DNA from 3 places in the Microbispora cellulosiformans genome. Region 2 is predicted to be linked to each of the others. Evidence: riboswitches for the same ligand, from Rfam matches in the RefSeq annotation. Region 2 holds a riboswitch; each other region holds the start of a gene.

Region 1 (4,674 bases), on a different contig from region 2:
TTCGGCCGGACGTACGGCGTGAGCTGGGTGACACCGGTGCTCGGCGTCTGGGCGATCATCGCGCCGTGGGTGATCAGAGGCCAGCCGGCGACCACCGCGACCATCTGGAACAACGTGGTCACCGGAGCGATCATCTTCCTGTTCGGCCTCGGCGCGCTGGCGTTCGCGGCCAACTACCGGCAGCACGAGCACGGCCGGCGCAGGGGAGTCGGCTCACCCGGCGGCGAGTGGTAGCCGGCGCCGCCGCGCCCCAGCCGGCGCGCGTGGCGTACGGCGGACGGCCGGCGGAGGTTGTCCTCCGCCGGTCTCCCCGTCCCAGGACCGTCCCGCGGCCGGCGCCTGCCGCGGCCCGCCTTTCCGCCGCGACTCTGTCGGGGGCGGGCGATAACGTGTCGGCTCGTGTCGCGAAGATCACGGTGGTGGTGGGCCGCCGCTCTGGCGGCGTCGTCGGCAGGGCTCGCCTACAGCCTGACCCTGGCCCAGCACGGCTTCACCTGGTTCTCGTTCGGATACTGCCCCGTGCGCGATCTCTACGACGCAGCCACCGATGTGTGGTGGCCCGCCCGTACGTACTTCCCCCTGGCTTGGTATTCGGGGCTCCCCGGCATCGTTGTCGCGTTCGCCGCGCACTGGGCCGCCATCCGGGCGAGACGTCCCCGGGCCGGGCGGGTGCTCGCCCGCGTCGCGGCGGCGCCGCTGCTCGTCCTGTTCGGCCTCGCCCCGCTCGCGTTCGCGCTGGACCTCGCGAGGGACGCGGCCTGCCTGGACAGGTGGGGCGGGGCTTTGGGGGTCAGGCTGATTCTCCTCCCGGACGCCGTCGCCGCCGTGGCCGCCCTGTGCGCGCTCGCGGCGGTGCGCATGCCCCGCCACCGGCTCCGCCGGGCGCTGAGCCTGGCGCTCCTCCGACTGCCGCGCAGGTCGGCACCGGTGCTCGCCGTACTGGTGCTCCTGACCCTCCTGCCGGTGGCCGACCTGGCGGTGGGGGAGATCACTTCCCGTCCCTGCGAGGCGCGCTTCGTGGACGGGCGCTCGGGCGGCGCGCACGCCGTGCCGCCCTACGGCGCGGGTGAGCGCAGGTTCCTCTGCGACGCACGCGAGAGCGGCCGTTTCGCGGACATCTCGGACCAGGACCTGCTCACCTACGGGCACGCCGCCTGCGACGCCTACCGGCCGGGTGACGACGACGCCTACGTGTTCGCCGCCGTCTGCCCGCCGATAGCGGTGGATCTGCGGAAGAAGCAGGCGGCCGACGAGGCCGCGTACCGGCAGCAGGAGGCGGTGAACCAGCGGGCCTGCGACAGCGCCACTCACCGGCCGCGGGTCAGGCCGCTCCGAGTCGTGAGGGCTCTGATGGGCACCGACTACGGGGTGATCGAGTCCCTGGAGACGGAGGCCGCGCTCGACGACGACCTGCTGACGAGAGCGCAGGCGAACGGCCTGGTCGCCGCTCTCCCCGGTCATCTGATGGTGATCACGCACTCCGACTTCGACAACTGCCTGACGGCGGAGCTGTACCGTCGCCGACCACCTGTCGAGGCGAGTGGCTGGGACCGTGTGGTCGAGGTCGGCTACCGGAGCCTGGCCGGTCGTATAGAGCTGATGGATCCGATCCAGGGGGAGAGCGATCTGCCGAACCTCGCCTTCCGGGGCAGGGGCCGGTATCGCATCCGGGTGCACTACCGCGTGCCGGCCGGGGAGCCGGGGAGCACCCAGGACCTCCTGATCATGATCTTCCCCGGGGCGGACGAGTGGACGATCGAATATCTGCCGCGCCGGGGCAGCAGCCGATGACGCCGGCCCGGCCGTTCACGTGCTCCAGGCCGTTCAGGCAGGCCGCAGGGCACCGCTGAGCCCTCACGGGGTGATGTGGCGCAAATCACGATTGGGCGCCGCCGGTGCGAGGACCTGCGGAAGCATGATGCGGAAGGGGCGGAAATAGACCTATTTGCCGGGATTTCGGTCGTGTCCTACTCGTGATCTACTATGCTTCCGGTCAGTGCGCCGGTGCGTGGTCCTCAACCCGAGGACGACCGGCGACCGCCGAATCCCGGATGTCATCGAACCCGGGAACCGGGGACCCACGTCTCTTCTGGGGTGAATCCGGACCATCCGGTAGGGCTACTCCTGGCCCGAACCCGTCAGCTAACCCGGTAGGCGGCCAAGGAGAGGAGAGCGCGTGGAGTGTCCGCTCCACCTGCCCACCCGGCCCGGGTTCCGTTCCCGGCCCACATGCCCGCCCTGGAACGTCTCCAGGCTTCCGGGGTGACGGCGCGCCCGTGACGGGCTGCCACATCTCCCGTTTCTGAAACCCGTCCGATCCCGTCCGACTCCGGCCCGCCGCGGCCGTGTCCGTCGGCGTGACGGTCATGCCTCCATGCCGTCGTGCCCGGCGGGCGGGTTCGTCATGTTCTGACGCGCGCTATAGGAGCCTTCGATTTCTACCGATCCGATTGCACAGCAGCTGCTCGACGCCGTACGCCCGGAACTGGGCTACCGCGAACGGCCCGGGAAGCTGACCAAGTTCGGCGAGTGGTACGCCGACAACATCGCCATGGACTCCGACTTCAAGGCGGCTCCCTGGTGCGACATGTTCGTCTCGTGGGCGGCCGACCGCGCGGGCGTGCGGGACCACGTCGGCGAGTTCGCGCTGACCACCAAGCACGCCAAGTGGTTCGAGCAGCAGGGCGCCTGGAGCCGGAAGCCGGAACCGGGAGCGGTGGTCTTCTTCGCCTGGTCGGGGTCGAAGCGCATCAAGGACATCGACCACGTCGGTATCGTCGAGAAGGTCGTCGGCGGCAAGGTCCACACGATCGAGGGCAACGTCGACGGCGTCTGGCTCAAGCGCAAGGTGCGCGACTCCAGCAAGATCGTCGGGTACGGCCTGCCGCGCAAGGTCAAGGCGACCCCGAAGGTGACCGTCACCGTCCAGCCGGTGGCGGCGGACGCCACGGTCCAGGGGGCGGCGGACGCGGCCGTCCAGGGGGCGGCGTCGGCCACGCGGAACATGGCCGCGAGCCACGGGCAGTCGCTGGGCGCGGTCTTCTCGCCGGGCGACGCCGTCCTGCCGGCCGGCCTGCTGTTCGCGCTCGTCTCGACCGCGGTGACCGGCCTGCGGTTCAGGGCCGCCGCGGCGGCGACGTCCGGCGGGCGGCACCGCAAGGGCGGCCCGCGGCAGGCGGGGGACGGCGGCGAGCGGCGCGGCCGGGAGACCGCCGGGGCCGGGGTGCCCGGCCCGGCCGCAGCTCAGGAGCCGCTCCATCTCCCCTATCTCGGCTGACCGGCCGGAGAGACGCCTGGGAACATTCTGGGAGTTTGAGATCGTTTGCGGGTGTCTGTGAAATTCGGTGACTCGCGCGGCTAAGGTGGGCAGCCACCCGCGGAAGCCGTGGAGCTTTCCCCCGATCCGACCGCTGGGAGTTGTCTCACATGTACGGGCGCGTCCCCTCACCGACGAGCCAGGATGATCAGTTTCGTCAGGAGGTCCTCTCCAGTCAGGACGAACCATCCGGCACGAAGAGCAGGAAGCCCCTCGTCGTCGTCGCCGTGATCCTGGTCGCCGTACTCGCGGCGGCGGGCGCGGGCTTCGCTTTGCGCGGCGCCACGGACGCCGGCGGCCCCTCCGCGGGCACTGCCGGGCAGGCGACGGCCCCGGCGCAGGAGAACGGCGCCGGTGACCCCGCCGACTCCGGGCCGGACTCCGGCGCCGGATCCGAGGACGGCTCGGCGGACGGCTCCGAGGGCGGTGGCGCGGACGGAGGCTCCGCACAGGCGCCCGCCGGAGACACTGCGGGCACAGGTTCCGGCACAGGCTCCGGCGCGGACGGGTCCGGCGACCAGGCGGCCGGCGGCACGGGCCAGGCGAAGACCGCGCCGGCCGGAAAGGCGGGCGGCGGCACGAAGGGCGGCACGGGGACCGGGTCGAGCCGGGACGACGACACGCCTTCGACGGCCGGCGACCCCGGCGGCCTCATCCCCGGTGAGTGCGCCGCCTCCGGATGCTGAGCAGGCCGCAGCGCTGAGCAAGCCGCGGCCTTGGAGTGAACGCGCCGCCTCTGGACGTCGGCCCGGCCGCGGTCTCGGGGTGAGCGCGCCGTCTCTGGGTGTTGACCCGGCCGCGGTCTCGGGGTGAGCGCGCCACCTCCGGGTGCTGAGCGGGTCGCAAGCCCCGGTCCGATGGGTGCGCCGCTGCCGCGTACCCGGCCGGGCTCCGGCGGGCGTCTAGGGTGATCGAGCGCCCAGGGCGCGGGGTCAGGAGGACGGGTCGGGCCAGCCCAGCGGGAACGATGCGGTCGTGGGTGGTTCGCCGGCCGCGTCGGTGAACTCGCGCATGGCGGTGATCAGGGCCTGACGCCGGGGGGCGGGCATCCGGGCGAGTATCGCCGCGATCTCCGCCTCGCGCCGGGCCGTGACCTCGTCCACGATGCGCCGGCCGATGCCGGTCAGCCGCAGCAGCGTCTCACGCCGGTTCTGCGGGTTCACCTCACGCTTCAGCAGCCCGGCGGCGGCGAGGCGGTCCGCCATCCGCATCGCGGTCGAGGGGTTCACGCCGAGCCTCTCGGCCAGCGTCACCAGTTTGGTCTCGCCCTGCCCGACCACCAGCAGCATCCGGAACTGCGGCAGCGTGACCCTGTCCTCCGCGGCGGCGAGGGAACGTGCGGAGATCGCGACGAGCAC
Region 2 (4,674 bases):
GCCACCTCTCGGGCAGATGCGCCGGTCCGCCAAGCATGGCATGTCCCGGTGGTCCCGTTACCAGATTTTCCGGAGCGGGCGCCGCCGGCGCCCGGAACCGTCACGCCATACGAAAAACGGGGCCGATGGTCTCTGCCATCGGCCCCGTTCGCGGTCATTACTTGACCTTGACCACCACGGTGTTCGCGACCTTGTCGTGCAGGGCCTGCTGCAGCGGCTTGTCCCAGAGCAGCCACAGCACGTTGAGAAGGGCGGCCAGGTTCGCGAGGTACTTGATGACGGGAATCCACGAGAGGAACTGGAAGGCGAAGAGCACACCGGCGCGCTTGAGCGCCGCGTCCTGGGGCAGCCCCGCCGCGTCCAGCGTTCCCCCGACCGGGACGACCTTGATGCCCATCGCCATCTTGCCGAGGGTCTGCCCGCGCGAGCGCAGCATGAAGAACTCGTAGACGGCCATCACGACGCCCCCCAGCACGGCGACGAGCAGCGTGGCCAGGAAGGCCCCGCTCTCCAGGGTCGTGACGCCGGTCGTCGGGTCGATGCTGGCGGCGGTGAACAGCAGGCCCACGATGACGGCGTTGAGGATCATGTAGGGGATCCCGACCACGACACCGTCGATCAGCCGGGCGACGAGGCGCTGCCACCACTCCGCCAGCGGGGCCGGCGCGCCGGGCGGGATCGCCCCCTGCGGCGCGTACGACTGCCCGTAGGCGGGCTGGCCGTACCCCGGGGTGGCCTGTGCGCCGCCGTAGCCGGGCTGGCCGTACTGCTGCTGACCATAGCCCTGCTGGTCATAGGCCTGCTGGCCGTAACCGGGCTGACCATGGCCGGGCTGGCCCTGCTGACCGCCGTGGCCCTGCTGCTCGTAGCCCTGCTGGCCATAGGCGTGCGAGCCGGACGCCTGGGGGCCGGTCTGCTGGCCGTACTGCTGCTGACCGTAGCCACCCTGCGACGGCTGGCCGTAGCCGCCCGTCGGCTGACCCTGCTGACCGCCGTAGCCCTGCTGCTCGTAGCCCTGCTGGCCGTACGCCTGCGAGCCGGACGCCTGAGGGCCGGTCTGCTGGCCGTACTGCTGCTGACCGTAGCCCTGCTGCGGAGCCTGCTGACCGTACTGCTGCTGGCCGTAACCCTGCGGGCCGGTCTCCTGGCCATAACCCTGCTGGCCGTACCCACCCTGCGACGGCTGGCCGTACTGCTGCTGACCGTAACCGCCCTGCGCGGACTGGCCGTACTGCTGCTGACCATAGTCCTGCTGCGGAGCCTGCTGACCGTACTGCTGGCCATAAGCCTGCGGGCCGGTCTCCTGGCCGTAACCCTGCTGGCCGTAACCACCCTGCGACGGCTGGCCGTACTGCTGCTGACCGTAGCCCTGCTGCGGAGCCTGCTGGCCGTACTGCTGCTGGCCGTAACCCTGCGGGCCGGTCTCGTGTCCATAGCCCTGCTGCTGGCCGTAGCCGCCCTGGGCGGGGTCCTGCCCGGGCGTCTGCTGCGGGCCCGTCTGCTGTGCCCGATAGCCGACGACCGTGGCCTCGGGGTCGTACTCCTGGGAAGGTCTGTCCGTGTTGTACCCGTGGCTCGAGGGCGGCGGTGGCGTTCCGTCCGACTCGTCCTGGGGGTACGGCGGCTGTCCGGTGCTCACCGTGTCACCTCGTTTCGAAGACGCATGCGCCGCATCTCAGTAGCACACGCTGATATCGCCAAAAGTAGCGACACGCGTATCAACAGTCACCTTTGCAGCGGCTGACCGCCAGCGTCAAGATCAGCCACCAATGTCGGCATTATGACTCAACGGCGATCAAGATGCAGCAGCATTCGCGTGTTTCCCAGCGTGTTCGGCTTGACGTGCTCCAGGTCGAGGAACTCGGCGACGCCCTCGTCGTACGACGCGAGGAGTTCCGCGTACACCTCGGGAGACACGGGAGTGCCCTGAATCTCGGTGAAACCGTGACGGGCGAAGAACTCCACGGCGAACGTGAGGCAGAAGACCCTGCGCACGCCGAGCCCGCGCGCGGCGTCGATGAGCTCGGCGACGATCCGGTGGCCGACGCCTCCGCCGCGCACCGCCGGGTCCACCGCGACGGTCCTGATCTCGGCGAGGTCCTCCCAGAGCACGTGCAACGCGCCGCAGCCGACGACCTCTCCGCCGATCTCCGCGACCCAGAACTCCTGGACGTCTTCGTACAGCGTGACCGTGCTCTTCTTCAGCAGGCGCGGCCCGACGCCCGAGTACGCGTCGACGAGGCGGCGGATCGTCCTGACGTCCGGGGTCCTAGCCCGGCGCACCACCACGCCCCGGGCGCCGGATCCGCTCGGCGTCTGCGCGGCGACCTGCTCCATGACCGGTCAGCCTAGTGCCGCGACCGACAAGGTTTGCCCCCGCGCGTGACCCGGGGATCGGCGAGGCCGGCTCCCATTTACGGTCAATCCCAAACGGCCCGTCCGACATCGCGCCTGACCGTCTGTAGCCACCGGGATACGGATCGGCGCCGGATCGGACCCCGGAACGCACGTCCCGCTCCGCATCGATTTTCCCTCCTGTCCGACCAGCACCTCAGAGGCCCACAAAGCACCACAAACCCAGGTAGACCAGCCCGTATCACTGATCGACTCGTGACCCGAGCGTGATCAGTTGGTTGTCAAACGTAGACGGGTTTGCGAGTTCTGGTTGAGCAACAACTCAGGGTGCACTAATGTCCAGCGACGATGCCGATCGTCGTGAGCACTCTCGACGATCGGGCGCCGAATCCTCGAAGCGCCGGTGTCCGAACCCTGTCGGGCGCCGGGTGCGGAGAGGAGCCGGGGACCCAATCCATGGGATCAGGATCGGTTCAGGTTCAGATCGTCCAGGGGTGAATCCGCAAGGTAGGGCTACTCCGGCCCGAACCCGTCAGCTAACCCGGCAGGCGCTCGGCAGTGCCCCGCCACACGGCCCGTCACGACGACGCCGGCCGGTGCGGGAGCACCTATGGGAGAGGAGCTCGGTTGCGCATGCGTGGAGGACGGCAGGCGGGCAGGCACGCCCGTCGCCGACGGCCCGGAGCCGGCCCGGCCGGTCCGGGTGCGATCCGGCGGTTCACCCTCGTCGGAGTCGCGCTCGCCGCGGTCACATTCGGCGCTCCGGTGGTCAGCGCGACCGCCGACCCGAAGCCGAGCCTCAAGGAGCTCGCCGCGGAGGTGGAAGACCTCTACAGCGAAATCGAGTCCCTCACCGAGCAGTACAACGGCGAGCGGGTACGCCTGAAGGCGGCCGAGCGGTCCGCCGAGCTCGCCAAGAAGAACCTCGCCAAGAGCGAGGCCGAGCTGGCGACCCGCCGGCAGAGGGCGAGCGCCCTCGCCCAGCACTCCTACATGACCAACGGGCTCGGCAACGCCCTGGTGCTCGTCAAGTCCACCGATCCGCGGCAGTACCTCGACCAGGCCTCCACGACGTACGCGCTGGAGTTACAGCAGAGCCAGGAGGTCGCCGAGGTCAGCAAGGCGATGGACGCCGCCGCCCGGGCCAAGTCCAGCGCCGCCGCCCGCCAGAGCGAGGTCAGGAAGCTGCTGAACGGCCTCGACTCGCGGCGCGACACGATCACGAAGCTGATCAAGAAGACCGAGAGCAGCCTCTACCGGCAGGTCTCGCGGGAGGTCGGCGCCGAGACGCGCAGGAGGATGTCCTTCCCGATCGTGGGCGGCGGCAAGGCCGCCCAGGCGGCGCGCTGGGCCCTCGCGCAGCAGTTGAAGCCGTACGTCTGGGGCGCGGAGGGACCGCGCTCGTTCGACTGCTCCGGCCTTGTCATGGCGGCCTACCAGTCCGTCGGCATCAGCCTGCCCCACTACACGGGCGACCAGTGGACGGCCGGCACCCACATCACCAAGGACCAGCTCCGCCCCGGCGACCTCGTGTTCTTCTACTCGGACCTGCACCACGTGGGTCTCTACATCGGCGGCGGCTACATGGTCCACGCGCCGCGCACCGGTGACGTCATCCACATCGCCAAGATCGCCGGGCGTCCGTTCGCGGGCGGGGTGCGCGTCGCCGACTGATCACCCGCCCGACCGTGCTCCGGCCGTGCCCGAGGGCGCGGCCGGACGAGTCCGGGACGTGGTCAGATGAGACGGCGGCGGGCGGCCCAGGCGACGGCCTCGATGGCGGTCGCCACGCCGATCCGGTCGCAGATGCAGCGCAGTCGCCGCCGCACCGTACGGCCGCTGACGTCGAGGCTACGGCCCACCCGGTCGGCGGTCACACCCTTCGCCAGCTCGGCGAGCAGCAGTAGGTCCTCCTCGGTGAGACCGGCACGCTCAAGGTCCGAGGCGAGATCCTCACCCCGGTAGACGACCTCCGGATACCCCATCGTCCGCCCTCCCCACGACGATGATGCGTCGGCCCACCCTCCAGGGACGGTAAACGCCTTTGCCGAAGGCCGTCAAGGTGCGGCGGCGGGCCGCCGGTCGTAGGCCTCCCTGGCGGCCTCCACGTCCTCCATGTGGATCTCCGCCCAGTTCTTGATCGCTTCGAGCAGCGGCATCAGGTCCTCGCCCAGGGGAGTGAGCCGATAGTCGACGCGTACCGGCGCGGAGTGGTTCGTCGCACCCGTTCGAGCGGGCGGCCGAGGCCCACGAACGGCTCGCCCGGGGCGGCGTGCGCGGACGCGTGGTGCTGACCCCCTGACCTCGCGCCGGCCACGA
Region 3 (4,674 bases), on a different contig from region 2:
TCCGCCCGGCTGGCCTGACCTGGTCGAGCAGGCGCGGACCGACCTTGAGCAGGCCGCCGCGGCGGGCACGCAGCGGGAGCAGGCGGAGACGCGGCTGCGCGAGCAGCTCGCGGCGCAGCGCGCGTCCGCCAAGGAGGAGATCGACCGGGTTCGCGAGCAGCTCAAGGCGGCCCGCGCCGAGAACTCCGACCTGAGGCGCAAACTGCACGACGCGCGTGAGCGGGTCAAAGCGGCCGAGGCCCGGGCGGCCGAGCTGGAGGCCGAGACGGCCGAGGCGCGAGCCAGGGTGGCGAGCGCCAACGGCGCCGCGGAGACCGAGCTGCGCAGGCTCAAGGAGCGCCTGGCGGACACCGAGCGGCAGCTGGAGGCCAACCGCCGCGCCGCCCGCGAGGGCCGCAGCATGGAGGACGCCCGCGTACGGGTGCTGCTGGACGCCCTGCAGGACGCCGCCGCGGGGCTGCGCAAGGAGCTCGGCCTGCCGACCACCATCAGCAGGCCGGCCGACTACGTGAACGCGGTCGTGCCGGGCGAGCCCGGCGTGACGGCGGTGCCCGCGCGGGCGCTGGCGAACGACGACCCCCAGCTCCTCGACCAGCTCCTCGCCCTGCCCAACCTGCACCTGATCGTCGACGGCTACAACGTGACCAAGACCGGCTATCCGACGCTGACCCTCGCCGACCAGCGCGCCCGCCTGCTCACCGGGCTGGGCGGCCTCGCCGTGCAGGCGCGCGTGGAGGTGACGTGCGTCTTCGACGGCGCCGAGCTGAACGGGCCCGTGCAGGTCTCCGCGCCGCGCGGGGTGCGGGTGATGTTCAGCGCGCCCGGCGAGATCGCCGACGACCTCATCCGCACGCTCGTGCGCGCAGAGCCGCCGGGGCGCGGCATCGCGGTCGTCTCCTCCGACCGTGAGGTGGCCGACTCCGTCCGCCGCATGGGCGCCCGGCCGGTGCCCTCGCTCCTGCTGCTGCGCCGTCTCGGCCGCGGCTGATTCCGGCCGATCCAGTACGGCACGCTCCGTGCGGAGGCCGCTTCGGTGAGTGATGACTGCCGCGAATAGCTGCGAATAGGTTGAAGCGTCAAGATCGCCTAGATAGAGTCGCGCCGCAGGTTCGTTGATCCCGAAGGGGGCCCGAGTGCGAGGGCGTGTGCCGGTGGCCGCTGGGTTGGCCGCCGTGGTCCTGCTGACGCCGCTGACGGGCGCGCAGGCCGATCCGAAACCCACCCTTGCCCAGGCCAAGGCGAAGCTGAACCGGCTGAACGCGCAGGCGGACAAGCTCGTGGACCGCTACAACGCGGCCGGTGAGAAGTGGAAGTCGGCCAAGAAGAAGTATCTGGCGCTCAACGACGACTACAAGAAGCAGAACGCGCGGGTCGAGGCGCTGCGCTCGGGGCTGGTGACGATGGCGGTCAGCAGCTACCAGGTGGGCGGCATCGGCACCTGGGGCGTCTTCTACAACCCCGACCCCGACACCATGCTCAGCGGTCTCGCCACGTACAACCACATCTCCGCCGAGCGCATCGGACGGCTCCAGCAGTACGAGGGCGCGATCCAGGGCCTGAAGGACCGGCGCGACGAGACGAAGGCGGTCTACGCCGAGGCCGCCAAGGTCAGGAGCGAGCTCGCCGACGAGAAGAAGAAGGTCGACAAGCTCGTCAACGAGCAGATGAAGCTGCTGCGCTCGCTCGGCACCTACAACCCCGGCAATCCCAACAGCGCGGGCGTCGCCTACAAGGGCTCCGCTTCGGGCAACGCCCTGTCGGCTCTCCAGTTCGCCTACAAACAGGTCGGCAAGCCGTACCGCTACGGGGGCAGCGGGCCGGACTCCTGGGACTGCTCCGGCCTCGTCCAGGCCTCCTGGGCGGCGGGCGGGGTCGGCCTGCCGCGGACGAGCTACGAGCAGTGGGCCTGGGGCGCGAGCCGCCGCGTGTCCCTCGACGCGCTCCAGCCGGGCGATCTGCTCTTCCATGCGGGCTACGGCCACGTGGGCCTGTACGCGGGAGACGGCAAGGTCGTCCACGCGCCGCAGACCGGCGATGTTGTGAAGATTGTCACACTCGCGGAGTATCACGCGATCGGTGCCGTCCGTCCTTGACAGTCGGCGTGATCTTTGTTCCGGTTGGGAGCTAAGTGCCCAATTTGGGCGCTGTGGTGCCTGCTGTGAGCAGAGTCACACTTAGCCTTATGCGGCGTGGGTACGCTGCGGTTTCTCCCGCGCCGCCTTCGTTATCCGATCTTTATGCGCCGGGGCGGCTTTGCCGAGAGCCGCCGGATCTCGGTAGCTTCTGGGCCGCGGCGAGCACGCCTCGCCGCGGCGAGCCCGGTCCGGCCGGCCGGGCCCGCGTCATCCACCGTCGCCGGCGCCGTCCGTCTATTCACTCCCCTCAGGGGATTTCCGGGCGCCGGGGACCTGCCGAGTCCGTGCAGTCAGGAGGCACGGAGCCGGGGAACCATCGACCTTCTTCGCGAAGGTCCGGGGTGAATCGGCGCGTCCACGCGCCGTAGGGCGACTTCCCCGCCCGAACCCGTCAGCTAACCCGGTAGGCGTACGCGGAAGATCCAAGGAGAGATCCTGTCTACCACCCCCGCTAGCCTGTCCCGTCTTGCCCGAATTGCCCTTGGTGGTGCCGCTTTGACGGCATCCGTAGGGATCGCCGGCGCGCAGCCGGCGGCGGCCGACTCGGTGACGGTCACGGTCACGAAGGTGACCACGGAGACGAACACGAGGTCCGCCGCCACCGGGGCGGCCAAGAAAGCCGCGAGGAAGGCGACCAAGAAGGCCGCCGTCAAGCGGAAGAAGCTCAGCAAGGCCACGCTCCAGCTGGCCAAGGCGCAGCGAGCGGTCACGACCGCGAGGAAGCACATCGGCGATCCCTACCGCTACGGCGCCAGCGGACCGGGCGCGTTCGACTGCTCGGGCCTGGTCACCTACGCCTGGCGCAAGGCCGGCGTACGGCTGCCGCGCACGACGTGGTCCATCCGCAGCGCCGTACGGAAGAAGGTGTCCTGGGGCCACTTCAAGCCCGGCGACCTCATCTTCACCAGCGGCGGCGGCCACGTCGGCATGTACGTCGGGCACGGCAGGATGATCCACGCCCCGCACAGCGGCACGCGGGTCAGGATCGACAAGCTCGACTCCTACCGCAGGGCGACCTTCGTGGGCGCCGTACGCCCCGGCGGCTGATCCGTCCCCCTCGCCCGGTGCCGAGCCCGTTGTCGCCGGCATCACTTCCACGGCTCCGTCCTCCCGCACGGGTGGGCGGAGCCGTGGCGTTTCTCCGCCGACGGATCGGCCGACGGATCGGCCGACGGCTCGCCGGCGCCTGGTAGCGTGCTCGCGTCAGGTCCCGCGGGCGGGACGTCGCTGGACGGCTCGAACGCCGGTGGAGACCCGGTAAGACCCCTATGTGGCACAGGCCGGCGAAGCAGGAAGCCGCGGAAGCGCCGTGCGCGCGGCACAGGCCGGATCTCCGGCGTCCACGCCGAAGCGCACACGCTCGCGGCTTCGGCCCCCGCCGGTCCGTGTCCGTGGCCCTGGTGCTGGCCGCGCTGCTGGCCGGTTCGGCCGCCGCGGCGCCGCCCGACCCCCTCTCGCCCCTGCTGTCCCGGGCCCGCGCAGCCGTGCGCGAGCAGCCCGGCATGTGGACGGGCGCCTCCGTCGCCCGCGGTGAGCACACCGTCGTCGTCGGCGCGCCGCGGCGGCTGGTCGCCGAGATCGCCCGGCTGGCCGGCCGCGCCGACCGTACGGTCACGCGGGTCTGGGGAGCCCACGGCGGCGCGGTGGTCCTCGTGCCCCGCACCGAGGAGCAGGCGGCCCTCCTGGCCGCTCCGGCGGTGGTCGGCGGCCTCGCGGCCGTCGCGACCGGCGACCGGGTGATCGTGCAGCCCGCCGCGTTCGCCCGCCTGTCCGCGGTCGGCCGCCAGGTCGTCGTGACCCACGAGCTGACGCACGTCGCGGCCTCCGGGCCGCGCGCGGTGCCGATGTGGCTCCTGGAGGGCTTCGCCGACTACGTGGGCTACCTCGACAGCGGCCTGCCCGTTCACACGGTCGCCGCCGAACTCGCCGCGGACCTGCGAGCCGGCGGTGGAGCCGGAGCGGAAGCCGACAGGGAGGCCGGCACAGCGGCTGACACAGCGGCTGACACAGTGGCCGGCGCGCCGCTGGCCCGGCTGCCGGAGCCCGCGGACTTCGCCGCCAGGCCCGCCCAGGCGTACGAGGAGGCCTGGCTGGCCTGCCGCTACATCGCCGCCCGGTTCGGCGAGCGGCGGCTGGTCGCCCTCTACCGCGCCGCGCTGAGCGAGGACGCCGACACCGCGCTGCGGAACGTCCTCGGGCTGACCACCGCCGAGCTGACCCGCCTCTGGCGGTCCTCCGTACGGGCCGAGCTGGCCCGGTCCTGATCGCGGCCCTGATCCCGGTCCTGATCCTGGGGCAGGCGGGAGGCGGGACGGGCCTGCGAGAATGCGTTCCCGGGCGGGCCGCGTGGCCGTGGGCCGTCCGCCGCGCCGATACCGGGGGTGAGGATGGCGAACAGGACGTTGATCGTCACGAACGACTTCCCGCCCAGACCGGGAGGCATCCAGGCGTTCGTGCACGGCCTCGCCGCCCGCAGGCCGCCCGGCTCGGTCGTCGTGTACGCGCCGCGGTGGAAGGGGTGTGAGGAGTTCGACGCCCG

What was found. Region 2 has a riboswitch for cyclic di-AMP ahead of F5972_RS39230 (C40 family peptidase). Riboswitches for the same ligand answer to the same signal wherever they lie in the genome.
Region 1: it holds a riboswitch for cyclic di-AMP, as region 2 does, so the genes downstream of both, F5972_RS30590 (CHAP domain-containing protein) here and F5972_RS39230 (C40 family peptidase) in region 2, are expected to answer to the same signal.
Region 3: it holds a riboswitch for cyclic di-AMP, as region 2 does, so the genes downstream of both, F5972_RS09155 (C40 family peptidase) here and F5972_RS39230 (C40 family peptidase) in region 2, are expected to answer to the same signal.

The regions. Positions count from the first base shown of each region.
Region 1 is NZ_VYTZ01000015.1:74,169-78,842, forward strand. Features, by position in the region: gene F5972_RS30580 (SPW repeat protein) at 1-234, shown strand, start outside; gene F5972_RS30585 (hypothetical protein) at 400-1,791, shown strand; cyclic di-AMP (ydaO/yuaA leader) riboswitch at 2,029-2,173, shown strand; gene F5972_RS30590 (CHAP domain-containing protein) at 2,552-3,277, shown strand; gene F5972_RS30595 (hypothetical protein) at 3,427-4,002, shown strand; gene F5972_RS30600 (MarR family winged helix-turn-helix transcriptional regulator) at 4,249-4,674, opposite strand, start outside.
Region 2 is NZ_VYTZ01000032.1:3,608-8,281, forward strand. Features, by position in the region: gene F5972_RS36605 (RDD family protein) at 158-1,639, opposite strand; gene F5972_RS36610 (amino-acid N-acetyltransferase) at 1,786-2,337, opposite strand; cyclic di-AMP (ydaO/yuaA leader) riboswitch at 2,768-2,921, shown strand; gene F5972_RS39230 (C40 family peptidase) at 2,989-4,029, shown strand; gene F5972_RS36620 (helix-turn-helix domain-containing protein) at 4,092-4,340, opposite strand; partial or broken gene F5972_RS36625 (hypothetical protein) at 4,515-4,674, opposite strand, start outside.
Region 3 is NZ_VYTZ01000003.1:240,825-245,498, forward strand. Features, by position in the region: gene F5972_RS09145 (NYN domain-containing protein) at 1-988, shown strand, start outside; gene F5972_RS09150 (C40 family peptidase) at 1,152-2,093, shown strand; cyclic di-AMP (ydaO/yuaA leader) riboswitch at 2,400-2,560, shown strand; gene F5972_RS09155 (C40 family peptidase) at 2,631-3,182, shown strand; gene F5972_RS09160 (hypothetical protein) at 3,521-4,399, shown strand; gene F5972_RS09165 (glycosyltransferase family 4 protein) at 4,523-4,674, shown strand, end outside.